DNA from 4 places in the Sphingobium sp. EP60837 genome. Region 4 is predicted to be linked to each of the others. Evidence: riboswitches for the same ligand, from Rfam matches in the RefSeq annotation. Region 4 holds a riboswitch; each other region holds the start of a gene.

Region 1 (5,337 bases), on a different replicon from region 4:
GGCGGAAGAAATGGAGCATCTGGCCGCAGACGGCATTTCCTTCCGCATCTGCCCCGGCATCACCACGGCCAGCGCGGCGGCGGCGAGTGGCCATGCCTCGCTCACCCTACGCGGCGTGGCGCGGGGCCTGACCCTGGTGACGGCGCATCTGAAGGCCGGCGAACCGCTCAAGCTCGACTGGGAAACGCTGGCCCGACCCGGCGGCACGCTCGGCATCTATATGGGTCGCGCCGCTGCCGGAGAGATCAGCCGCCAGCTGATCGCCGCTGGGCGTGATCCGGAAACGCCCGTGATGGTGGCGGTCAATGTCTCGCTCCCCAGCGAACGGCTGATCCGCGGCAAGCTGTCCGCGCTTGCCTTCCTGGTCGCCACGATCAGCGATGAAGATCCGACCCTGCTTCTGATTGGCGAAGCGGTGGCGGGCACGGCCATGCCTGGTGAGGTCGCCGCAAGCGTCGCTCTTCAGGCTTGAAGGCTCAGCCCTCCGCACCTTCGCCTTGAGCTTGTCGATGCCCCTGCCTTAGTTGGAAGGAAGGTAAGGGGCATCGACAGGCTCAGTCCTGATAGCGCAAACCATCAAGATCTTCCGGCCGGTTGATATTGGGCAGCACGATATCCGCCCGGTCCACGATCTGCGCGCCGATCCGCTCCAGCCACCCATAGATGGAGCGGTTATTCTCTTCGGCCAGGTGCGCGTCCAGCTCTCCCGCCAGCGAAGCGGGCCAGAACCCGGCAAGTTGCTGCCCCTTCAGCACCGCCGCGCCATCTGCGGTCAGCGCCTCCGCCAGCGCGGCCGGATAGACCGGCATGTCGCACCCGATCGTTAGCACCCCGTCAAAGCCCTGGCCTGCCGCATGATGCAGCGCCGCGTTCAGCCCGCCCAGCGGCCCCATGTCTGGGGCAGGCCGATCGGGTAGGCCCGTCACCCCCTCCATCGCCCGGCCGCAAACCACCACCGCCTCCACATGCGGCGCAATCGCCGCCATCGCATGCTCCAGCAGGATGCGCCCGTCCGGCATCACGGCCAGCGCCTTGTCGCTCCCGAACCGGCTGGATCGCCCACCGGCTAGCACCGCGCCCAGCAATCGCATCGATCCACTCCTTGGCAGAACCTCTGCTTTCCCCTATGGCGCGGCGCGTGAGCGGGCAACCGCTGACATAAGAAGATCGCGCCGGTGCCCATTGGGCTTGAAAGGGAATGCGGTGCGGATAGCGTGGCTATCCAATTCCGCGGCTGTCCCTGCAACTGTAAGCGGCGAGCGCGATGCACTGTGGAACCCGCCGTCTTCAAAGGGGAGGCGATGGGGGCCAGCCACTGGGCCAGACGGCCCGGGAAGGCCGTGCATCGCTGCCTTGACCCGCGAGCCAGGAGACCTGCCAGCGCATGGTCGCTCTTGTCCAGGATCCAGGGATAGGTCCGGGCACGGTGTTTTCCGTCTGAGCGACGCGAAGCGGCGGGGGCCGCATCGGTGCGCGGGGCGGGGCGCTGGCGTCTGTCCTTACCGCGTGTCCGGCCGTTTGCGCGGAGACCCTCGCCCAAGAGTCGCCTGACGCTCAGGGAAGACGAACATGTTCAAGACCGGAATTTCACTGCTGGCGCTTCTCGCCGCCACCCCCGCGCTCGCAGGGGATAATGACGAGATCATCGTCACCGCGCTCGGCATCGAGCAGCCTCGCGATGAAGTCGGCCAGGCCGTCACCGTAATCGACGCACAGACCATCGAAACGCGCCAGTCGGTCAGCATCGCCGACCTGCTGATCACGACGCCGGGCGTACGGTTCAACCGTGCTGATGTGGTGGGCGGGGTTACGGGTATCTCGATCCGCGGCGCGGAAACGACGCAAACGCTGGTGCTGCTCGACGGCGTCAAGGTCAACGACCCCAGCGGCATCGGCGATCTCTATGACTTCGGCAATCTCCTGACCGGCAACATCCGCCGAGTCGAGATACTGCGCGGCTCCAACTCGGTCGTCTATGGCAGCCAGGCGATTGGCGGTGTCGTCAACATCATGACCGGCGAGCCTGCCGAAGGCTTCGGCGGCAGCGCCTCGATCGACTATGGCTATGCCGACACGCTGAACGCCAAAGCCGATGTGTCCGGCAGCAGCGGCATCGCGTCGGGCGGCGTGGGCGTCGCTTATTTTCGCACTGACGGCATTTCCGCCGCCCAGGGCGGCACGGAAAAGGACGGCTATGAGAATATCGCCACCCACGCCAAGCTGAAGCTCGCCTTCACCAACAATCTCAGCCTCGATTTGCGCGGCTATTATATCCACGCCGATCTCGACACCGACATCTTCTTCGGCGCGCCGATGGAGTCGACGGACAGCAGCAAGCTGAACCAATATGTCGGCTATGCGGGCATCAACCTCGCCCTGTTCGACGGCAAGCTGACCCAGCGGGGCGCCGTCACCTGGCTTCGTAACGATCGCGACTATTTCTCGCCCTTCGGGGATTATGGCTATTCGGGCACCAACCTTCGCTTCGAATATGAGGGCGTCTATCAGCCCATTGATCAGGCCAAGCTGGTCTTCGGCTATGAGCATGAGCGGCCGGATTATGATTTCTACGGCTTCGGCAGCGGCGGCGCCAAGGCGAATATCGACAGCGTCTATGCCCTCGCCGTCGTGAAGCCCTTCACCGGCCTCTCGCTCACCGGCGGCGTGCGCCACGACGATCACAGCCAGTTCGGCGGTGCGACCACGCTCGGCGCCAACGCCAATTACACGCCCAATGCTGGCCGCACCAACATCCGCGCCAGCTATGGCGAAGGCTTCAAGGCGCCATCGCTCTATCAACTTTATGATGGCTTCAACGGCAATCCCGCCCTTCGGCCCGAAAAGTCGAAGAGCTACGACATCGGTTTCGATCATAGCGTCGTGGGCGGCCGCGCGATGATCTCCGTCACCGCCTTCCGCCGCGACACACGCGACCAGCTCTATTTCGACGGCTTCATCCTGCCCTTCGGTCAATATATCAACCTGACCCGGACCCGGGCCAAGGGTGTTGAGGCCGCCGTCACGCTGAAGCCCGTCGATGCGCTCACCGTCACGGCTGCCTACAGCTATATCGACGCGATCGACCGGTCGGAAGGCGGCATCAACGAAGGCAAGCTGTTGCCCCGCCGTGCCAAGAATGCGGTGAGCGTCTCGGCCGACTATGTCTGGTCCTTCGGCCTGTCGATGGGCGCTACGCTGACCATGGTGGGCGACAGCTTCAACGACGCTGCCAATACGCAGCGACTTGACGGCTATGCTCTGCTGGGCGTCCGTACATCCTTCCCGATCAACGAACATCTCGAGATTTACGGCCGCATCGACAATCTCGCCGATGAAGAATACTCGACGGTCTATGGTTACAACACCTATGGCCGCTCGGCCTTTGGCGGCGTGCGTGTCCGCTTCTAAAGCCTGGCGAGAGGGGCTGGCGTGAGCCTCAGCCCCTCAATTCTGCGCAACGGTGACCTGCGCCACGATACTGCGCGCGGCCTCCACATAGGCGGGGCCGCCGCACACCGTCCACGCCTGCGGAACGCGGATGCGGGGGATGGAACGCAGCGCCGGATGGTGCAGCATCTCCGTTCCCTGATCGACGACATTCTCGCTGCCGCTCTCGACGATCAGCCAATCGGGCCTTGCCGCGATCATCTCCTCCAGCGGTACCTGGGCAAGCGAGGCTTTGCCCAGCTTCCCCGCCAGATTGACGAGCCCCGCGCGCCGGATCAGTTCATCGACCAGCGTACCCGTCCCGGTCATATAGCCGCGCCGCTGATAATAGGCTGCGACCCCGCCGCGTCCAGCCTGAGGCAGCGGGGCAAGATCGCGATCCATGCGCCGGATCAGCGCCTCCCCGCGCTCGCGATGTCCGACCGCCGCGGCGACCTCACGAATTTGGGCCCGGATCGTGACCAGACTGTCCGCACTGGCCAGCCCCAGCGTTCGCCACTGGCCCGGCGGGGCGCCGACCACGCTTCCCGCACCATCGGGAAGGCCGATCAAAAGATCGGGCCGCATCGCCAGCACCTCCTCGGCGGGGCGGCGGAGCGTGCGAAACCGGCGCGCCTTCGCCACCGCTGCCGACAGTTCCGGATCATGGCCATAGGGGCTGAGGGCGACGATCTGCCGGGGATCGGCAAGCGCCAGCACATATTGATCCGCGCAGGTGTTGAGCGACACGATCCGCTTGGGAGCAGGGGCGGCCGCACCCGTCAGCCCCAGCACACAGAGCGCCGCGATGATAGTCCTGCCTCGCATCCTGTCGCGTCCCCCACGGTGTCGCGAAGCTCTACCAAGCACCTGCAAGGACGCAAGCCATGACCGCCCGGCGTCATCCGCTGCTGATGCCCGCGCTCATCGCGCTCACGCTTGTGGCCGCGCTCGGCTCGCTCACGCTGGGCGCTGTCCCGCTGTCGCTCCCGCGCATCCTGGCCGTCCTTGGTGGAGGGGGCGACGAGATCGCCCGCGCTATCCTCATCGACCTGCGCCTGCCCCGCATGCTGCTCGGCCTGATCGTTGGCGCCATGCTCGGGCTCGCTGGCGCATCGCTCCAGGGCTATCTGCGCAACCCGCTCGCGGAGCCATCGGTGCTGGGCGCATCCAACGCCGCAGCCTTGGGGGCCGTCTGTGCCCTCTATTTCGGCCTCGCGCAACTGCATCCCGCCATTCTCCCGCTGCTCGCCATCACCACCAGCCTCATTGCGATCACCGCACTGTTCCTGCTCGCGGGTCCTTCGGAAAGCCCCTTGACGCTCATCCTCGCGGGCATCGCCGTCGCGACATTGACGGGGGCGGGGATCAGCCTGTCGCTCAATCTCTCGCCCAATCCTTTCGCGGCGATGGAGATCATGAGCTGGCTGATGGGCAGCCTGGAAAATCGCAGCTACGCCCATGTCTGGATTGCGCTTCCCTGTGTCCTCATCGGCGCGGCGCTGCTCATCGCCGATGGTCGCACCCTTGACGCGCTGACACTGGGGGAGGAGGGGGCGCAGGCCCTTGGCGCGGACCTAGGCAAGGCGCGCCTGCGCATCATGCTGGGCGTTGCGATCGGCGTCGGCGGCGCGGTCGCCGTGTCGGGCGCGATCGGCTTTGTCGGCCTCATCGTCCCGCATCTCGTCCGCCCGCTAACCGACCGCTCGCCCTCCGCCGTCCTGCTTCCGTCGCTGCTGGGCGGGGCGGCGCTGCTGACGCTGGCCGACATCGGCGTGCGCCTGATCCCGACCAGCAGCGAACTCAAGCTCGGGGTCCTCACCGCGCTGCTGGGCGTCCCGGTCTTCCTTGTCCATCTGATGCGGGAACGGCGGCTATGGTGACGATCCGTGCGCAGGATATTTCCGTCCG
Region 2 (5,337 bases), 380 kb from region 4:
GGCGTCTTCGGCGCTCACCAGACGTTCGGCGAGGGCAAATCCTTGCACCAGTTCGGCTATGTCGGCGGGGGTGGCCATCAGAACGGCATAGCCGACGCCGTTAAACTCTATGGCTACCGGCGCTTCCTCGGCAAGCTCGCGCGCGACCGTGGCTGCGGCGCCATCGCGGCTGAACTGAGTGAAGGAGAATGAAGGTTCGCCCGTCAGGGATGAGGCGGCGGACATGGCGGGCTTTCCCTCGATCATGGAGATGATCTAAGGTGACGGAGCGAAGGGCGCAATGCTCCGCCCGTGTTCACCCATCCCGTTCGTGTCGAGCCCTTTATGCGGCACCTGTTTCTCGACTTCTCTCGCAACGAACGGGGAATGTTTAATCTTGTGGTTCAATAATTCCATTGCACCTGCGTACGGATGAGATCGCCTTCCGCGCGTCCGACGCGGCGTTCATCCGCTTCGGCCCGCTTCATCCGGGCGTAGGCCAGCGTGAATTCCAGCGCCTTCCACGGCTGCCATTCGATGCCGAGTTCGAATTCGTCGGTCTCCAGGCGCGGGGCATTGGTCGATGCCTTCCAACCGCCGCGATAATGTTGCCAGCGGGCGTAGGGGATCAGCGTACCGATCGAGTCCGTGGGCAGGCGGTACATCGCCTGGACATAGCCGCCGCGCAGCTTCTTCGTTTCGATCGATTGGCTGACGCGGTCAAATTCCGGCCCCTTGCCCCAATTCCATTCGGCCTGAATGCCGAAGGGCTTCGGATAGAGCATGGCGTGGATGCCGACTCGGTCATCGTCATAGGCGATTGCACTGACCGATCCGCTGCGCAGCTCAGGCTGAACATCGTTCATCATTGCCGATCCGCCGATTTCGAACACTTGGCCCGCGAAGGCTTCGCCAAGACCGTCCAGTTCGAAGGGCCAAGTGGCGAAGGCGACCTTCATCAGCCCCCTATTCTGTTCCGTTCGGTTGGTGCCCTGACCATTGAACACGCCCACGCCAAAAGCGCCATAATTACCGAACAGCTTTTGCCCGTCATGCCCCAACCGATCCCAGATTTTCTGGACAGAAGGCGGCGTATAATAGCCGACGATGCCAAGGTCGCGCTCACTGGGAACTGCGCTGTTGATCGCGTCGCTGCGGTCGAGCGTCAGCCGGTTGGAAGACGACTGCATATTCTCCCAGCCATAGGGCACCTTTGACTGCCCGAACCGGACGCGAAAGGTCTTTGCCTTGTCGAGGAAGACATCGGCATAGGCATCACGCAATTGAACGAAGCCTTCGCGGCGTTCGCTGCCCGCCTGGTTGTTCACAGCCGTGGCAAAATCTGACTGCAGATAGAGCGAAACGCGGTCGGAAATGTCGCCCTGAAGCACCAGGCGCGCGCGGCGCAGCGAAAAGCTGCCGCGATCCGAAATCGAACTGTCATGAACGGACCGCAGGCGAGACTGCCCGGCCGGGGCCGTGTCGTCGCCCGACAAAAAGGCATTGTACCGCATCTGGGTGTAACCGCGCAGCGACAGCCGATCATACCATGCCTTGGATTTCGGCGAGGGCGCAGAAGCGGCCGTAGCAGCCGGCTGCGCAGGCGCGGCGGCCAGTGCGGCAGGCGCGGGAGCCGCGGGCGTGGCGGAGGTGGGAGCGGCGGCGACAGGCCCGACGCCTTTGCTGGCGGTCAGCGCGTTGGTGAGGGCCTGTACCTGCGCCTTGAGTTCGTCGATCTGGCGCTGCAATGCCTCATTGCTCTGCGCCTGCGCCACCTCCGGCGTCAAGGCAAGCAAGCTCACCATCATTGCCGCGCCACCCGCCTTTAGACCTTTCACCGCCCTGTCTCCTCCTGTCTGAGTGCAGCGGCGGCTATGTCATTTATATGACTCTTGAATGACAGCGATGTTTCTTTTTGGTGACAGGCTGCATTCTCTCGGCATGGGAGCGCCCGGCCCCTTCCCAGTTTTCATGCGAATTGCGCGTCATGGGCTTCCCATCCTCACGCGTAGCCTCTATGCACGGCGACTGATCGCGCCGGTGCCTCAATAGAGGCTTAAAAGGGAATGCGGTGCGGACGTCCCAAGCGTCCCAATCCGCGGCTGTCCCTGCAACTGTAAGCGGTGAGCGAGACATATATCGACCTTCCGTGACAATCGGGGGGCAGCCACTGGGCCGGACGCTAAATCCTGCGAGGCCCGGGAAGGCCATGTGTCGAGCGATGACCCGCAAGCCAGGAGACCTGCCAGCGTCTGGTCGCTCTTGCTTTGGTCCAGGGGATGGCCGGGGCACGGTTTTCCGTCTGAGCGACGCGTGCGGCGGGGTCCGCACCGGCATGCGTGCCGGACGCCAACAGGTGTCCGTCCGGCGCATCATGCCGGCCGCGTTAGCGGAGGAGCCCGTCCAGTTTCGCTGACGCCGGACGGGAGACGGGTCTCCGATGGAAACAGATGTTCCGGCACTTCGACGCCGCGCCACCGGCATGTTCGCAGCGCTGATAGGCGTGAACCTCGCCCTGTGGCTGTGGGCGCTGCTGATCTTTGCGGGCGAGACGATGATGCTGGGCACTGCCCTGCTCGCCTGGAGCCTGGGGCTGCGGCATGCGGTCGATGCCGATCATATCGCAGCGATCGACAATGTGACGCGCAAGCTGATGCAGGAAGGGCAGCGGCCGCTGACCGTCGGCCTCTGGTTCGCGATCGGCCATAGCGGCATCGTGCTGATCGCCGCCGTGGTGATCGCGCTGGCGGCGAGTGCGCTGAGCCGGGTCGAGCAAGTGGGCGAAATCGGCGGGACGATCGCGACGGTGGTTTCGGCCACCTTCCTGTTCGCGATCGCGGCGATGAACCTGATGATCCTGCGGTCGGTGCTGAAGACCTTCAATCATGTTCGCTGCGGCGGTGCTTATATCGATGAGGATATGGACATATTGCTGGGAAACCGCGGTTTCCTGGCGCGTATCTTCCGGCCCCTGTTCCGCCTTGTCACGCGCAGCTGGCACATGGCGCCGCTGGGCTTTCTGTTCGGCCTCGGCTTCGACACAGCGACCGAGGTCGCCATTCTGGGCTTGTCGGCGGGACAGGCGGCAAACGGCCTTTCGATCGCGACGGTCCTCATCTTCCCCCTGCTCTTCGCGGCGGGCATGGCGCTGATCGACACGGCGGACGGCGCGCTGATGATGGGCGCCTATCAATGGGCTTTCGTGAAGCCGATCCGCAAGCTCTACTATAATATCACCATCACGCTGGTGTCGGCTCTGGTCGCCATCGTCATCGGCGGGATCGAGGCGGCAGCGCTGCTAGGCGACAAGCTGGGCCTCAGCGGCGGCATCTGGTCGATCGCCGCCAATCTGGGCGAGCATTTCAACAGCCTCGGCTTCTTCATCATCGGCCTGTTCGCCGCCTGCTGGCTGGTGAGCTGGGCCATCTATCGCTGGAAGCGCTTCGACGAGATCGAAGTGCTTCTCCCCAACCAAGGATAATGAGCATGAGCAAGGTTCCCGCCACCGTCATCACAGGCTTTCTCGGCGCTGGAAAGACGACGCTGATCCGTCACCTCATCGAAAATGCGGGGGGCTGCCGCCTCGCCCTTATCATCAACGAGTTCGGCGATGTGGACGTCGATGGATCGTTGGTGAAAGGCTGCGGCGACGAAGCCTGCCCGGACGAGGACATCATCGAACTGGCCAACGGCTGCATCTGCTGCACTGTCGCTGATGATTTCCTGCCGACCATGCAGCGGCTGCTCGACCGAGATGTGCCGCCCGACCATATCATCATCGAAACATCCGGCCTTGCGCTGCCCAAGCCGCTGGTGAAGGCGTTCCAATGGCCCGATATCCGCACCCGCGCGACCGTCGATGGCGTGATCGCGCTGATCGATGCGGACGCGCTGGCGGCGGGCCGTTTCGCGCATGATGAAGCTGCGCTGGCCGCAGCGCGCGCTGCCGACCCGACGCTGGACCATGACAGCCCGATCGAGGAGCTGTTCGAGGATCAGCTGGCCTGCGCGGACCTCGTCCTGCTCAACAAAACCGATCTGGTGGAGCCTGGCAGGCTTGCCGAACTGGAGCGGGACCTTGCCGGCGAAATTCGCCCCGGCGTGCGGATCGTCCGCACCGCGCGGGGGGAGATCGACCCGGCAGTCCTGCTGGGCCTTAGGGCGGGCGTGGAGGAGCAGATCGACGCGCGCCCTTCCCATCATGATGATGAGGAGGATCATGACCATGAGGATTTCGACAGTTTCGTGGTGGAACTGAGCGAGCAGGGCAATCCTGCCCCGTTGCTGGTGGCGCTGGAACAGGCCATCGCGGCGCATGACATATTGCGGGTCAAGGGGTTCATCGCCATCGCGGGACGCCCTGCCCGGCTGGTCATCCAGGCCGTCGGACCGCGCATCCAGCATCATTATGACCGGCAGTGGCAGGCGGATGAACGGCGCGGTTCGCGGCTGGTGGTCATCGGTCAGGCTGGCCTCGACCGCGCAGCCATCGAACAGACGCTCTCGCTGAAGATGGCCGCCGCCTGATGCACCTGCTCACCGCCACGCCCGGCACGGTTTCCAACGGAGACGAAGCGATCGACCTTGGCCAGTCGCCGGGGGACATCGTGCTGCTGACCGTGGCGGACAGCGACCTTGCCTGCTTCGCGAGCGCGGCAGCGCCCTTGGGCGAGGACGCGCCCAGCGTGCGGCTCGCCAACCTGCTTCAGCTCAAGCATCCCTATTCGGTCGATCTCTATGTCGAGAAGGTGATCGCTCACGCCAAATTTGTCTGCGTCGTGCTGCTCGGGGGTAAGAGCTATTGGCCCTATGGCATTGATGAAATTGCCAATGTCGCGCGGGAAAAGGGCATCGCCTTCGCTGCCATCGCAGATGGACAGGAGGATGATCCGGACCTGCGCGCCGCCTCTACCCTGCCGCCGGAAACCTGTGACCGGCTGCGCGATTATCTGCGGCAAGGCGGCGTGGCCAATGCGACCGCCTTCCTGAAGACCGCCGCCCGGCTGGCGGGGATGGACGCAGGGGAAGCCGACGCTCCAGTGCCGGTGGCTGATGCGGGGCTTTATCTACCCGGCATCGAGCGGCCCGCGCTGGATCAGGTGAAAGGCCGCTGGCGGGACGGCCAGCCCACCGTCCTGTTCCTTTTCTATCGGGCCCTGCTGATCGCCGGGACGCTGGACGCGGTGGACGCCATGGTTCAGGGGCTGGAGCTGGCGGGCCTCAACGTGCTGCCGGTCCATGTCCGTGCGCTGCGCGAACCCTTCGCCCGCGACTTTCTGCGGAGCCTGATGGACGGGACGCGGCCGGACGTCATCCTGAATGCGACCGCCTTTGCCGCTTCGGCGCCCGGCGAACCCC
Region 3 (5,337 bases), 390 kb from region 4:
GGCCAACTGCCCGTTGCTCGTCACCATTTCGGCCCCGACCCGCCTTGCCGCCGATCGCGCGCAAAGCGCGGGCCTGCCGCTGGCGGTGCTGGCGCGGTCCGACGCGATGCTGGCGACCGTCACTCTCGAATGATCAGCGCCCCGTAAGCGGGCAAGGTCCCGATCGCCGCGCCATTCACCGCCGCTACGATCTCGCCCTTCGGCGCAAACTCATTTGGCCAGACTGCCGCCTCCGCCGACAGGTTGAACACGCATAGCAGCGCGTTCCCATCCGCATCCCGGCGAAACACAAGCCTGTTCTCATCCGCGAGCAGCAATTCCATGCCGCCATGGCGCAACGCTCCATTTTCCTTGCGCAGCGCCAGCATCACGCGGGTGAAGTTCAGCAGCGAGTCCGGATCTTCCTCTTGCGCATCCACGGCACGCGCCAGATTCTCTTCCCCCAGCGGCAACCAGGGTGTCGCCGTGCTGAACCCCGCTTCGCTTGCGCTCGCTTCCCACGGCAACGGCGTGCGCGCCCCGTCGCGTGAAAGGGTCAACGGCCAATTGGCGATAGCCTCCGGGTCCTGCAGCCGCTCGAAGGGGATATCGACCTGCGTGATCCCCAGTTCCTCCCCCTGATAGAGGATCGCATTGCCGCGCAGCGCGACCAGAAGCGCCATCTTCTGCCGCGCGAACGCCGACCGGTCCTCCATCGCGCACCAACGCGACAGGGCGCGTGGCGCATCATGATTTTCGAACGCCCAACTCGGCCATCCCATGCCCGGCTTATCAGGCCAGCGCGCGACGGTTTCGGCGACCAGCGCTGGGGTCAGCGCCGCAGCATAAAGGAAATCAAATCCATAGGCGCTGTTCAGCCGCTTTTCTCCGGCCGTATAAGCTTTCATCTCTTCCTCGGCGCGGTTGCCGCCGACTTCGGCCATGGTGAAAATCGCCCCATAACGGTCGGTGAGCGCCCGGATGCGCTCGACAAAGCCCAACATATCGGGATGCGATTGGCTGTAGCGGCGAATCTGATAGTCGAACGGCCGGGTGCGCGGCTTGCCATCGTCCGGTGCAGGCGGATTGTCGCGCAGCATAGGGTCGTGCATCGCATGATTGAGCGCGTCGAGCCGGAAGCCGTCCACGCCCCGCTCCAGCCAAAAACGCATGGCGTCCAGCAGCGCATCCTGCACCTTGGGATTATGGACATTCAGTTGCGGCTGGCTGCTAAGAAACTGGTGCATATAATATTGCCCTCGGCGCGCGTCCCAGGTCCAGGCCGGGCCACCGAACACCGACTGCCAGTTGCACGGCGGCGTGCCGTCGGGCTTTGGATCGGCCCAGACATACCAGTCATGCCGGGGATTGCCCTTATTCTCCCGGCTTTCGCGAAACCAGTCATGCAGGTCCGATGTATGGGCATAGACCTGATCGATCGTGACCTTGAGGCCCAGTTCATGCGCCCGCGACACCAGCGCGTCGAAATCCTCGATCGTGCCGAATATCGGATCGACCCCGCAATAATCCGCGATGTCATAGCCAAAGTCGCGCATCGGCGACGTGAAGAAAGGCGAAATCCAGATCGCGTCGGCCCCCAACCGGGCGATATGCTCCAGCCGCCGCGTGATGCCGGGCAGATCCCCGATCCCGTCGCCATCGGAATCCTGAAAGCTGCGCGGATAGATTTGGTAGATGACGGCGCCCTTCCACCAGGGCTGGCCGGAGTCGCTCATGGGTGACGCTCCCTTGCTGCACCCGCAGCATACACATGTCCCCGCCGCCATCTACCGCTTGCGAGCAGGCCATCGCCGCTTTATCAGCAGCCCCGCGACAGGTTCCCCGTTAGGGGATCAAAAGGGAAGTCGGGTGCGATACCCGCGCTGCCCCTGCAACTGTAAGCGGTGAGCGGACCGGCCACAGCGCCATTGGGGATCAACTGTTCCCGAGAAGGCGGCCGGAAAGCACTGACCCGTGAGCCAGGAGACCTGCCTGCCGCAGTCGTTCTTCGACCGGACAGGGTGTGCCGGGCGAACGGGGTCTCCCTCGCGCAGCGACAGCCATCGCCTTTCCGGTCCGCTTGCTTGCGTGCCTGGACAAGGCTGTTCGCGGTTCAAGAAGCGGGAGGACCCTGATGACGGTCTTTCATGTGCATATGATTATGAAAGGGCGCGTCTGATGCTGCGCCCCGTACAAGATCGAGCGTCGGTGGTCGTCTGCTCCACCTGCCGCCTGTCCGCCGACCAGCGGGAGGATGCGGAAGGCCGCCGCGGCGGCGCTCTGCTGGTGGAAGCGATGCGCGATCTTCAGGCGCAGGAGTCCGCCTACGCTGCCGTCGCCGTGCAGGACATGCCCTGCCTCTTCGCCTGCCAGCGCCATTGCACCGTGCATGTGCGTGGACAGGGCAAGGTCGGCTATGTGCTGGGCGACTTCACGCCCGATGCGGATGCTGCCCGCGCCATCCTCGACTACACGCTCCGCCACGCCGCCAGTGAGGAAGGCGTCGTGCGCTATGCCGACTGGCCGCAGGGGGTGAAGGGCCACTTCATCGTCCGCACGCCTCCCGAAGGCTTTGTCTGCACATGATCCGCTTCGAGGACAGAGCCGCCTTCGACCGGGCGCTCGACCGACTGCCGGAGCCGGATGGGAGCGCCATCGAAGCCTCCGCCGCCCGCCAGGCGCAACTCACCAAGCCCGCCGGGTCGCTAGGCCGCCTGGAGGAAATCGCGCTGTTCATGGCGGGCTGGCAAGGCAGGGAGCGTCCGCGCGCCGACCGCATCCGCGCCGCCATCTTCGCGGGCAATCATGGCGTTGCAGCCCGTGGCATCAGCGCATTCCCCCCAGCAGTAACTACGCAGATGGTGGCGAATTTCCAGGCAGGAGGCGCAGCGATCAACGCGCTCGCCGCCTCCTGCGGAGCCGAGCTTTCCATCGTCCCGCTCGACCTCGACCGCCCGACCGCCGACATATGCGAAGCCCCGGCGATGAGCGAGGCGGAATGTCTCGACGCGCTCAACGCTGGCGCGGCCGCCGTGACGGCAGGCACCGATCTGCTGTTCGTTGGCGAAATGGGCATCGCCAACACCACGCCCGCCGCAGCCCTTTGCGCTCAATCCTTCGGCGGCCTCTCCCCGGACTGGATCGGCAGGGGCACCGGCGTCGATGATAACGGCTTGGCGCGAAAAGCGGATGCCGTGGCAAAGGCCCTCGCGCTCCACGGTCCCCATTGCACCAGCGCCTTCGAGACGCTCCGCCGCCTCGGCGGGCGTGAGATCGCCGCCATGGCCGGAGCAATCCTCGCCGCCCGCCACCTGAGCGTGCCCATGCTGCTGGACGGCTTCATATCCAGCGCCGCCATCGCCCCTCTCGCCCGCGACAATCCGGCCATCACCGCCCATTGCCTCGCCGCCCATAATTCGGCGGAAACAGGCCATGCCCGGCTCCTTCAGGCACTCAGGCTGAAACCGCTGCTGCAGCTCGACATGCGTCTTGGCGAAGGGAGCGGCGCTGCCGTCGCCGCACAGATCGTCCGTTCGGCGCTCGCCGCTCATGCCGGCATGGCGACCTTCGCAGAGGCCGCCGTAGCAGGCGCGCTGTGAACAGCTTTGCCCTCCACCTGATGCGCCATGGCGCGCCGCAAACGCCGGGCCTGCTGCTGGGCCATAGCGATGTGCCGCCTGATCTTGACGCCATGCAGCCCTGCCTCGAACGCGCCCGCGCCGTCGACTTCGCGCAAGTCCTCAGCTCCGACCTCGGCCGCGCCAGCAGCCCCGCGGCACTCATCGCTGCAGAGCGCGCGGTGCCTCATCACGCCGGCGCCCGCTGGCGCGAATTGCATTTCGGCGCATGGGAAGGGGCCGAGCCGGCCACGCTTCCCACGTCGGACGTGGGCCGCTTCTGGGACGCACCAGACGAAAACCCGCCACCCGGAGGAGAGCGCTGGTCCGACCTGCGTCTCCGCGTCGAAAGCGCGCTCGCTACCATCGACCAACCCACGCTGGTCCTGAGCCATGCTGGAACGATGCGCGCCGCGCTGACGCTGCTCTGCGGCTTCACTTACCGCCAGTCCTGGGCGATCGATCTGCCTTACGGCGCCCTGGTGTCCCTGCGCGTCTGGCCCGAAACGCAAAGCGCACAGATTAGCGGATTGGTCACATGAGGCGGCTGATCCTCGCCCTGCAACTGATGACCAGCCTGCCGCTCCCTCCTGTCAAGGCGGACGAGACGGATTTCGCCGCCGCCATCCGCTGGTTCCCCGCAACCGGGTTCGCCGTGGGCGCAGCAGCCGCAGCGGCAATGACGCTCGGCCTGAGCGTCGATTCTTGGGTCGCCGCCTTGTTCGCCCTGCTCGCCTGGGTCGCAGCAACAGGCGCGCTCCATCTCGACGGTCTCGGCGACATCGCCGATGGCGCAGGCGCGGTGCATGGCGACCGGGCCAGGCTCTCCGCCGTCCTCGCTGATCCCCATATCGGCAGTTTCGGCGTCGTCGCCATCATCCTCCAACTGCTGGCAAAGTTGATCCTCCTGCGGCTGTGGGCGGAACAGCTCCCCGCATGGGGCCTGATCCCGCTCGCTGTGATCGCGCGCATCGGCCCGCTGGCCTGGACGCTTTGGCTCCCACCGTTGCATGAAGGATTGGCCAGCCGCTTCCGCGAAGGCGTGAAACCCGCCCACCTCGTTGCATGGTCGGCGCTGGCGCTCGCGATATGCCCGCTCTTGCCTGCGCTGGGATCCGCCGCGCTGCTGATCCCGCTCTGGGCATGGTGGCTGCGCAGCCGTATCGGCGGTATTTCGGGCGATGGTCATGGCGCAGGGATAGAAGTAGTCGAAAGCGCGCTGCTCGCCGCTCTGGTATTCGCCCGATGACCGACGTCTTTCGCTGGCATGGCGGCCGCCTCGCGCAAGCCCGCGCCCATTATGGAGCGAGCGTTAAGCGCTGGATCGATCTTTCCACCGGCATCAATCCGCAGCCTTGGACTGGCTTCACCCATATCACACCCGATTGGCACGCTCTTCCTGATCCTGCCGCGCTCGCCGACCTGGAATCCGCCGCCGCCCGCCATTTCGGGACGGACCCAGCCCATGTCTGCGCGCTTCCAGGCAGCGAGATCGGCCTCCGCCTGCTCGGCACACTGCTTGACCGTCCCGGTTGCCACCTCATCCCTTCTTACCGCACGCATGCCGCCGCCTTTCCTAAATCTTTGCCGCTCGTCGCGCCGGAGGATGCGCCGCCCGGCACGGCATTGCTGCTCGCCAACCCCAATAATCCGGACGGCCGTCTTTTCCCCAGGGCGCATATGCAGGCGCTGCTCGCCCATCAGGAAAAGCGAGATGGCTGGCTGATAGTCGATGAAGCCT
Region 4 (5,337 bases):
CCTCCGGGCCATGCATCTTGGGCTTGACGATATAGATACTGCCCGCCCGGCTGTTGACGAAGCGCCCCTCCCGCCGAAGGTCGTGCAAGGCGATCAGGCTGGTGACAATCCCGTCAAGAATCCCCTCCGGCGCCTCCGCCCCGTCGCTCATCCGGACGGCAGGCGTCGTCATCAAATGCCCGACATTGCGCACGAACAGCAGCGACCGCCCCGGCAGGGTAAAGCTGCTCCCATCGGGCGCGACATAGCTGCGGTCGCCGTTCAACCGCCGCGTCATCATCGCGCCATTCTTCTCGAAACTATCCTCCAGATCGCCCTTCATCAGGCCCAGCCAGTTGGCATAAGCCGCAACCTTATCGGCGGCATCCACCGCCGCGACCGAGTCCTCCAGGTCGCAAATGGTCGATAATGCGGACTCCAGCACGACATCCGCCAAATGCGCCGGATCATCCCGCCCCACGGCATGCCCAGCATCGATCACCAGCTCGATATGAAGCCCATTATTGCGCAGCAGGAAATTATCCCCCGCCCGTCCCACCAATTGCGAAGCATTCCGCAACACCGGCGCTTCCCCTCGCCAGTCCGCCCAGCTCCCATCGGCCAGCGGGACGGCCCGGTCCAGAAACTCCTTGGCCCAGCCAATCACCTGCGCCCCGCGCGCCGCATCATAGCCCTTCCCCGCCGGAACGCTCCCAATCGCATCGGTCCCATAGAGCGCATCATAGAGGCTCCCCCACCGCGCATTAGCCGCGTTCAGCAGGAAGCGCGCATTGAGGATCGGCACGACCAGCTGCGGCCCCGCCAGCCTCGCCAGCTCGTCATCCACCCGCGTCGATCCGATGGCAAAGGGAGCAGGCTCCGGCGCCAGATAGCCAATCTCGGTCAGGAAAGCCCGGTAAGCCGTCCCATCCACCGCTTGCCCCGCGTGAGCCTCATGCCACTTATCGATCTGATCCTGCATCGCGTCCCGCTTCGCCAGCAGCGCGGCATTACGCGGGCCAAAGCGCTCGAAAATGCCGGCCACCCCGCCCCAGAAATCATCCGCCTCGATCCCGGTGCCGGGCAACACCTTCTCATCGATGAAGCCCGCCAGCTCGGCGGCGACCTTCAGGCCAGATTTCTCGATCAGGTCGGGCATGCATCCACTCCGCGCGAAAATAACTGCGGCCAAGCATAGACCCGCCCGCCATCCTCGCACTAGACAAGAAAAAGTTGAAAGATATTTTCCGCATTGGAAAAGATCATGATGGACCCGGACTATCTCCTCTTCACCCGCGCCGTCGACGCCGGCAGCCTCTCGGCCGCCGGACGGATGCTCAACATTTCCCCAGCGATGATGTCGAAGCGCATCTCTCGCTTAGAAGCCCGCCTCGGCGTGCGCCTCATCCACCGTACCACCCGCCGCCTCGCGCTGACGGAGGAAGGCGCCAGCCTTCATCGCGACATCACCGGCATCCTGGAAGCGATCCAGCAGGCGGAGGACCGCGCCACCAACCGCCACCGCGCGATATCCGGCGCGCTGCGGGTCTCCGCCCCCACCTCCTTCGGCCGCCTCCACATCGCCCCGCATGTCCAGCGCTTCCTGCAGAGCCATCCCAAAGTCGATCTGGAGCTCAATCTTTCCGACGCCTATGAGGACCTGCTCTCGCAGCGGGTCGATCTCGCCATCCGCATCACCAGCGACGTTCCCGCGCATCTGGAGGGCCATTATCTCGCCGCCAACCAACGCATCCTCTGCGCCAGCCCCGCCTATCTCTCGGAACATGGCGCGCCGCAAAAGATCGCCGACCTTTCCCGCCACCGCCTGCTCGCCGCGGAAGGACAACTGCCCTGGCGGCTCGACAACGGCCGCATGCGCCGGCAGATCGACGGCCGTAGTCATGTGCGCACCAACAGCAGCGAGATCGTCCGCGAACTCGCCGTGACCGGTGCCGGCATTGCACTCCGCTCGCTCTGGGACGTTGGCCCGCTTCTCGCCGAGGGAAAGCTCGTCCGCCTGCTCGATGGCTGGGAAGGCCCCTCTGACCTCGCCGTCTATGCCGTCCATCCCCGCGCGGCGGGCCGTCCCCCCGCGGTCGATGCCTTCATCGCCTTTCTCCGCCAAACCTTCCGCAATGCCCCCTGGAACGTGCCGGCATCCAAGCACTGAGACGGCCAAAATAGCTTCAAAAGTTGATGCTTTTTCAACTCTAATCTGTTTTATTGCCGCCGCGACCGGCCCAGTGATATAGGGACGGCCATAAGAAATCAGAGAGAGGATTGGGCCATGCGCCCCCACGACGCATCACATTTTTCCGCCTGCGCGGCACTGGAAGCGCGGCAGGCCAGAGAAGCCCGGCAGCGCGGAGCAGACCAGGCGACCATCGCACTGCATAACGAACGCGCCGTCCGCTACCAGGCCATGGCCTTGCGCCTCAAGCGCAACTCCGGCAACGCGCTGAACTGAGCAACGACAGCCATTCCCCCTCCCCCCTTCAGGCAGAGAGCCGGGGCGAAAGAAGCGCTCCGACCGACAACTCCTCCGTCATCCCGGCCTTGAGCCTGCATCCCGCTTCCTCTGATCGGCAAAGTTAAGCGAGACCCCGGACCAAGTCCGGGGTGACCAGAACTGGCGACCGTCATTGGTCCTCAACAGCCCTTCCAAGTCCCCCTCCACTTCTCCCCACCCAACCACCCCCTTGCCTCTCCCCCGCACCCTCGCTATCGCCACCCCGTCCGGTTCACCCGGACAAAGATCGCGCCGGTGCCTCGAAAGAGGCTTAAAAGGGAACACGGTAAGGGGGGCATCCGCCTCCCGAAGCCGAGGCTGTCCCTGCAACTGTAAGCGGCGAGCGCGATGCACATCGCCCCACCTCACAAGCAGGAGGGTGCAAGTCACTGGGCGGACGCTAAGTCATGCGAGCTCCGGGAAGGCCGTGCATCAAGCGACGACCCGCGAGCCAGGAGACCTGCCGGCGTATGGTCGCTCTTGCCTTGGCCCAGGGGATGGCCGCGGCACGGTGATTTCCGTCTGAGCGACGAACGAGCGGTGGAGGCCGCTTCGGTGACGTTGGCGGCCGCCTTGGGGGCGTCCGGCTGCCTGCGTGCGCCGGCCGTTCGCTAGGGCGGCAGGTCTCTTACCGGATGTCGCCAGACGCCCGGAGTGAACGACATGAAATCTCACAGCGATTTGGCCTGGGTCGCCTGCGCCCTCACCGCCAGCCTTTCGGCTTCTCCCGCCACTGCCGCCGATGATGCGGCAGCCGCCGAAGCGGCCGCCACCATCATCGTTTTCGGCCGGGGAGAGGACAAGATCGGCACCGCCCATGCGGCGAGCGAAGGCAGCGTCGGCGGCGCGGACCTGCTTGTCCGCCCGCTGCTGCGCGTCGCCGAACTACTCGAAGCCGTGCCCGGCATGGTCGCCGCCCAACATTCGGGCAGCGGCAAGGCCAATCAATATTTCCTGCGTGGCTTCAACCTCGACCATGGGTCGGACTTCACCACTTACATTGACGGCGTGCAGATGAACTTCCGCACCCACGGGCATGGCCATGGCTATCTCGACCTCAACGGCCTCATCCCGGAAATCGTCGCGCGGGAGGATTTTCGCAAAGGTCCCTATCGCGCCGATGGCGGCGACTTCGCGCTGGCGGGCGCAGCCTATATGACCACGATCGACGGCTATGACCGGCCCTGGATATCGGCGGAGGGCGGCTCCTATGGCTGGCGCAGGCTGGCGGCAGGCGGCACGGTCAAGGCCGGTGGAGGCGATCTCACGCTCGTCGCCCAGGCCAAGGCTTATGATGGTCCCTGGGAAGAGCCGGAACATCTGCGCCATTATGCGGGCTTCGCCAAATATGCGATCCCGGCCGGGGCCGGAAAGCTCGAAGCCTCGCTCCACGCCTATCGCTCGACCTGGCGCCCTACCGAGCAGATTCCCGAACGGATCATCGGCACGCTCCAATGTCCGGACGTCTTCTGCTCGCCAGACCCTTCCGCGCGCGGCGAAACGACGCGCATCATCGGCAATCTCGCCGCCGTCCAGCCGACATGGCGCGCCAATCTCTACGCTCAATTTTATGACTGGACGATGTTCTCCAACCCCACCTACGCCGACCCGGACGGGACCAGCGCGCAGATCGAGCAATTCGATCGCCGGTGGGTCCTTGGCCTTACCGGCGAAAAGCGCTGGGACGTCAATCCCGCGGTACAACTGAAGATCGGCACCGAAAATCGCTATGACGCGATCGGCAATGTCGGGGTCGACCGCACCGCCGATCGGGTCTTCCTCTCCTCGCTCGGGCGCTACCGGGTGAACGAAGCCTCCGCCGCCCTCTATGGTGAAGCGACCCTTACCCCGCTACCCGGCCTGCGCCTGACCGGTGGCCTGCGGGGCGACTATTATCATTATTCGGTCACGGCAAGGGACGCCGCCGCCGCCGCGCTCGGGGAAGGCAGCGGGTCGGACACCCTCGTTTCACCCAAGGCCGCGATCGCTTATCAACTCAGTCCCCGCATCGAAGTTTACGCCAATTGGGGCCGGGGCTTCCATTCCAACGACGCGCGCGGCGCAGTGAACGTCACCACGCCGGTTCCCCTGCTCGTCCGCGGCACCGGCAAGGAATTGGGCGCGCGCCTGCAACTGCCCGGCTTCTCTTTCACCGCCACCTATTGGTGGCTGAATGTCGGCAGCGAGTTGCGCTTTGTAGGCGATTCCAATGCGGTTGAGCCTAGCGGCGCCAGCAGCCGCCATGGCTATGAGCTTGTCGCGTTCTGGCGGCCCTTCCCCTGGCTCGCTTTCGACGGCAATTACACCGCCAGCCATTCGCGCTTCGACAATGGCGACCATATCCCCAATGCGTTCAAAAACGCCGCCTCCGCAGGAGCCGCACTGGTCCTCGATCCCTGGGAAGCCAGCATCCGCGTCCGCCATCTCGGCCCATCGCCACTGATCGAGGACAATAGCGTGCGCGACCCCGGTAGCAGCATCGTCAACGCCCGCGCCGCATGGAAGGGCAAAAACATCCAAATTTATGGAGAGCTGCTCAACATCCTCGCCAGCCGGGACAAGGACATCGCCTATTTTTATGAATCCTATGTTCCTTCTTTTGACGCTGGCGGGCCGGTCGAGGGACGCCTGAGCCGCGTGGTGGAACCGCGCTTGCTCCGTGTAGGGGCAAAGTTTAGCTTCTAATGAGCATTGGGAAGGCCACGGCGGAAACTGATCGCTACGGCCTTTCTTTCAACTACTTACTAAAAGAACGGTCATGTTCTTAAAGTAAAGGAACCGGTCAATTTGGATATATATCGCACTTTACTTAGGTTAAGCCGTTGAAAAATGTGGAGACCTGTTGACGC

The links. A riboswitch is a leader RNA that binds a small molecule or an ion and turns the genes downstream of it on or off. The one in region 4 is predicted to bind cobalamin.
Region 1: another riboswitch for cobalamin. It lies ahead of EP837_RS04855 (TonB-dependent receptor plug domain-containing protein); the one in region 4 lies ahead of EP837_RS15210 (TonB-dependent receptor).
Region 2: another riboswitch for cobalamin. It lies ahead of EP837_RS16910 (HoxN/HupN/NixA family nickel/cobalt transporter); the one in region 4 lies ahead of EP837_RS15210 (TonB-dependent receptor).
Region 3: another riboswitch for cobalamin. It lies ahead of EP837_RS16930 (DUF1636 domain-containing protein); the one in region 4 lies ahead of EP837_RS15210 (TonB-dependent receptor).

The regions. Positions count from the first base shown of each region.
Region 1 covers NZ_CP015986.1:988,575-993,911, reverse strand. The annotation lists gene cobA (uroporphyrinogen-III C-methyltransferase) at 1-472, shown strand, start outside; gene mobA (molybdenum cofactor guanylyltransferase) at 555-1,091, opposite strand; cobalamin riboswitch at 1,157-1,396, shown strand; gene EP837_RS04855 (TonB-dependent receptor plug domain-containing protein) at 1,570-3,408, shown strand; gene EP837_RS04850 (ABC transporter substrate-binding protein) at 3,445-4,254, opposite strand; gene EP837_RS04845 (FecCD family ABC transporter permease) at 4,314-5,309, shown strand; gene EP837_RS04840 (ABC transporter ATP-binding protein) at 5,303-5,337, shown strand, end outside.
Region 2 covers NZ_CP015987.1:861,222-866,558, reverse strand. The annotation lists gene fdhD (formate dehydrogenase accessory sulfurtransferase FdhD) at 1-225, opposite strand, end outside; gene EP837_RS16915 (porin) at 384-1,787, opposite strand; cobalamin riboswitch at 2,001-2,243, shown strand; gene EP837_RS16910 (HoxN/HupN/NixA family nickel/cobalt transporter) at 2,420-3,460, shown strand; gene cobW (cobalamin biosynthesis protein CobW) at 3,466-4,506, shown strand; gene cobN (cobaltochelatase subunit CobN) at 4,506-5,337, shown strand, end outside.
Region 3 covers NZ_CP015987.1:867,005-872,341, forward strand. The annotation lists gene fdhD (formate dehydrogenase accessory sulfurtransferase FdhD) at 1-133, shown strand, start outside; gene EP837_RS16925 (alpha-glucosidase) at 120-1,715, opposite strand; cobalamin riboswitch at 1,798-1,989, shown strand; gene EP837_RS16930 (DUF1636 domain-containing protein) at 2,158-2,565, shown strand; gene cobT (nicotinate-nucleotide--dimethylbenzimidazole phosphoribosyltransferase) at 2,562-3,578, shown strand; gene EP837_RS16940 (histidine phosphatase family protein) at 3,575-4,138, shown strand; gene EP837_RS16945 (adenosylcobinamide-GDP ribazoletransferase) at 4,135-4,845, shown strand; gene cobD (threonine-phosphate decarboxylase CobD) at 4,842-5,337, shown strand, end outside.
Region 4 covers NZ_CP015987.1:480,398-485,734, forward strand. The annotation lists gene EP837_RS15195 (malate synthase G) at 1-1,138, opposite strand, end outside; gene EP837_RS15200 (LysR family transcriptional regulator) at 1,244-2,149, shown strand; gene EP837_RS15205 (hypothetical protein) at 2,267-2,446, shown strand; cobalamin riboswitch at 2,725-2,970, shown strand; gene EP837_RS15210 (TonB-dependent receptor) at 3,152-5,173, shown strand.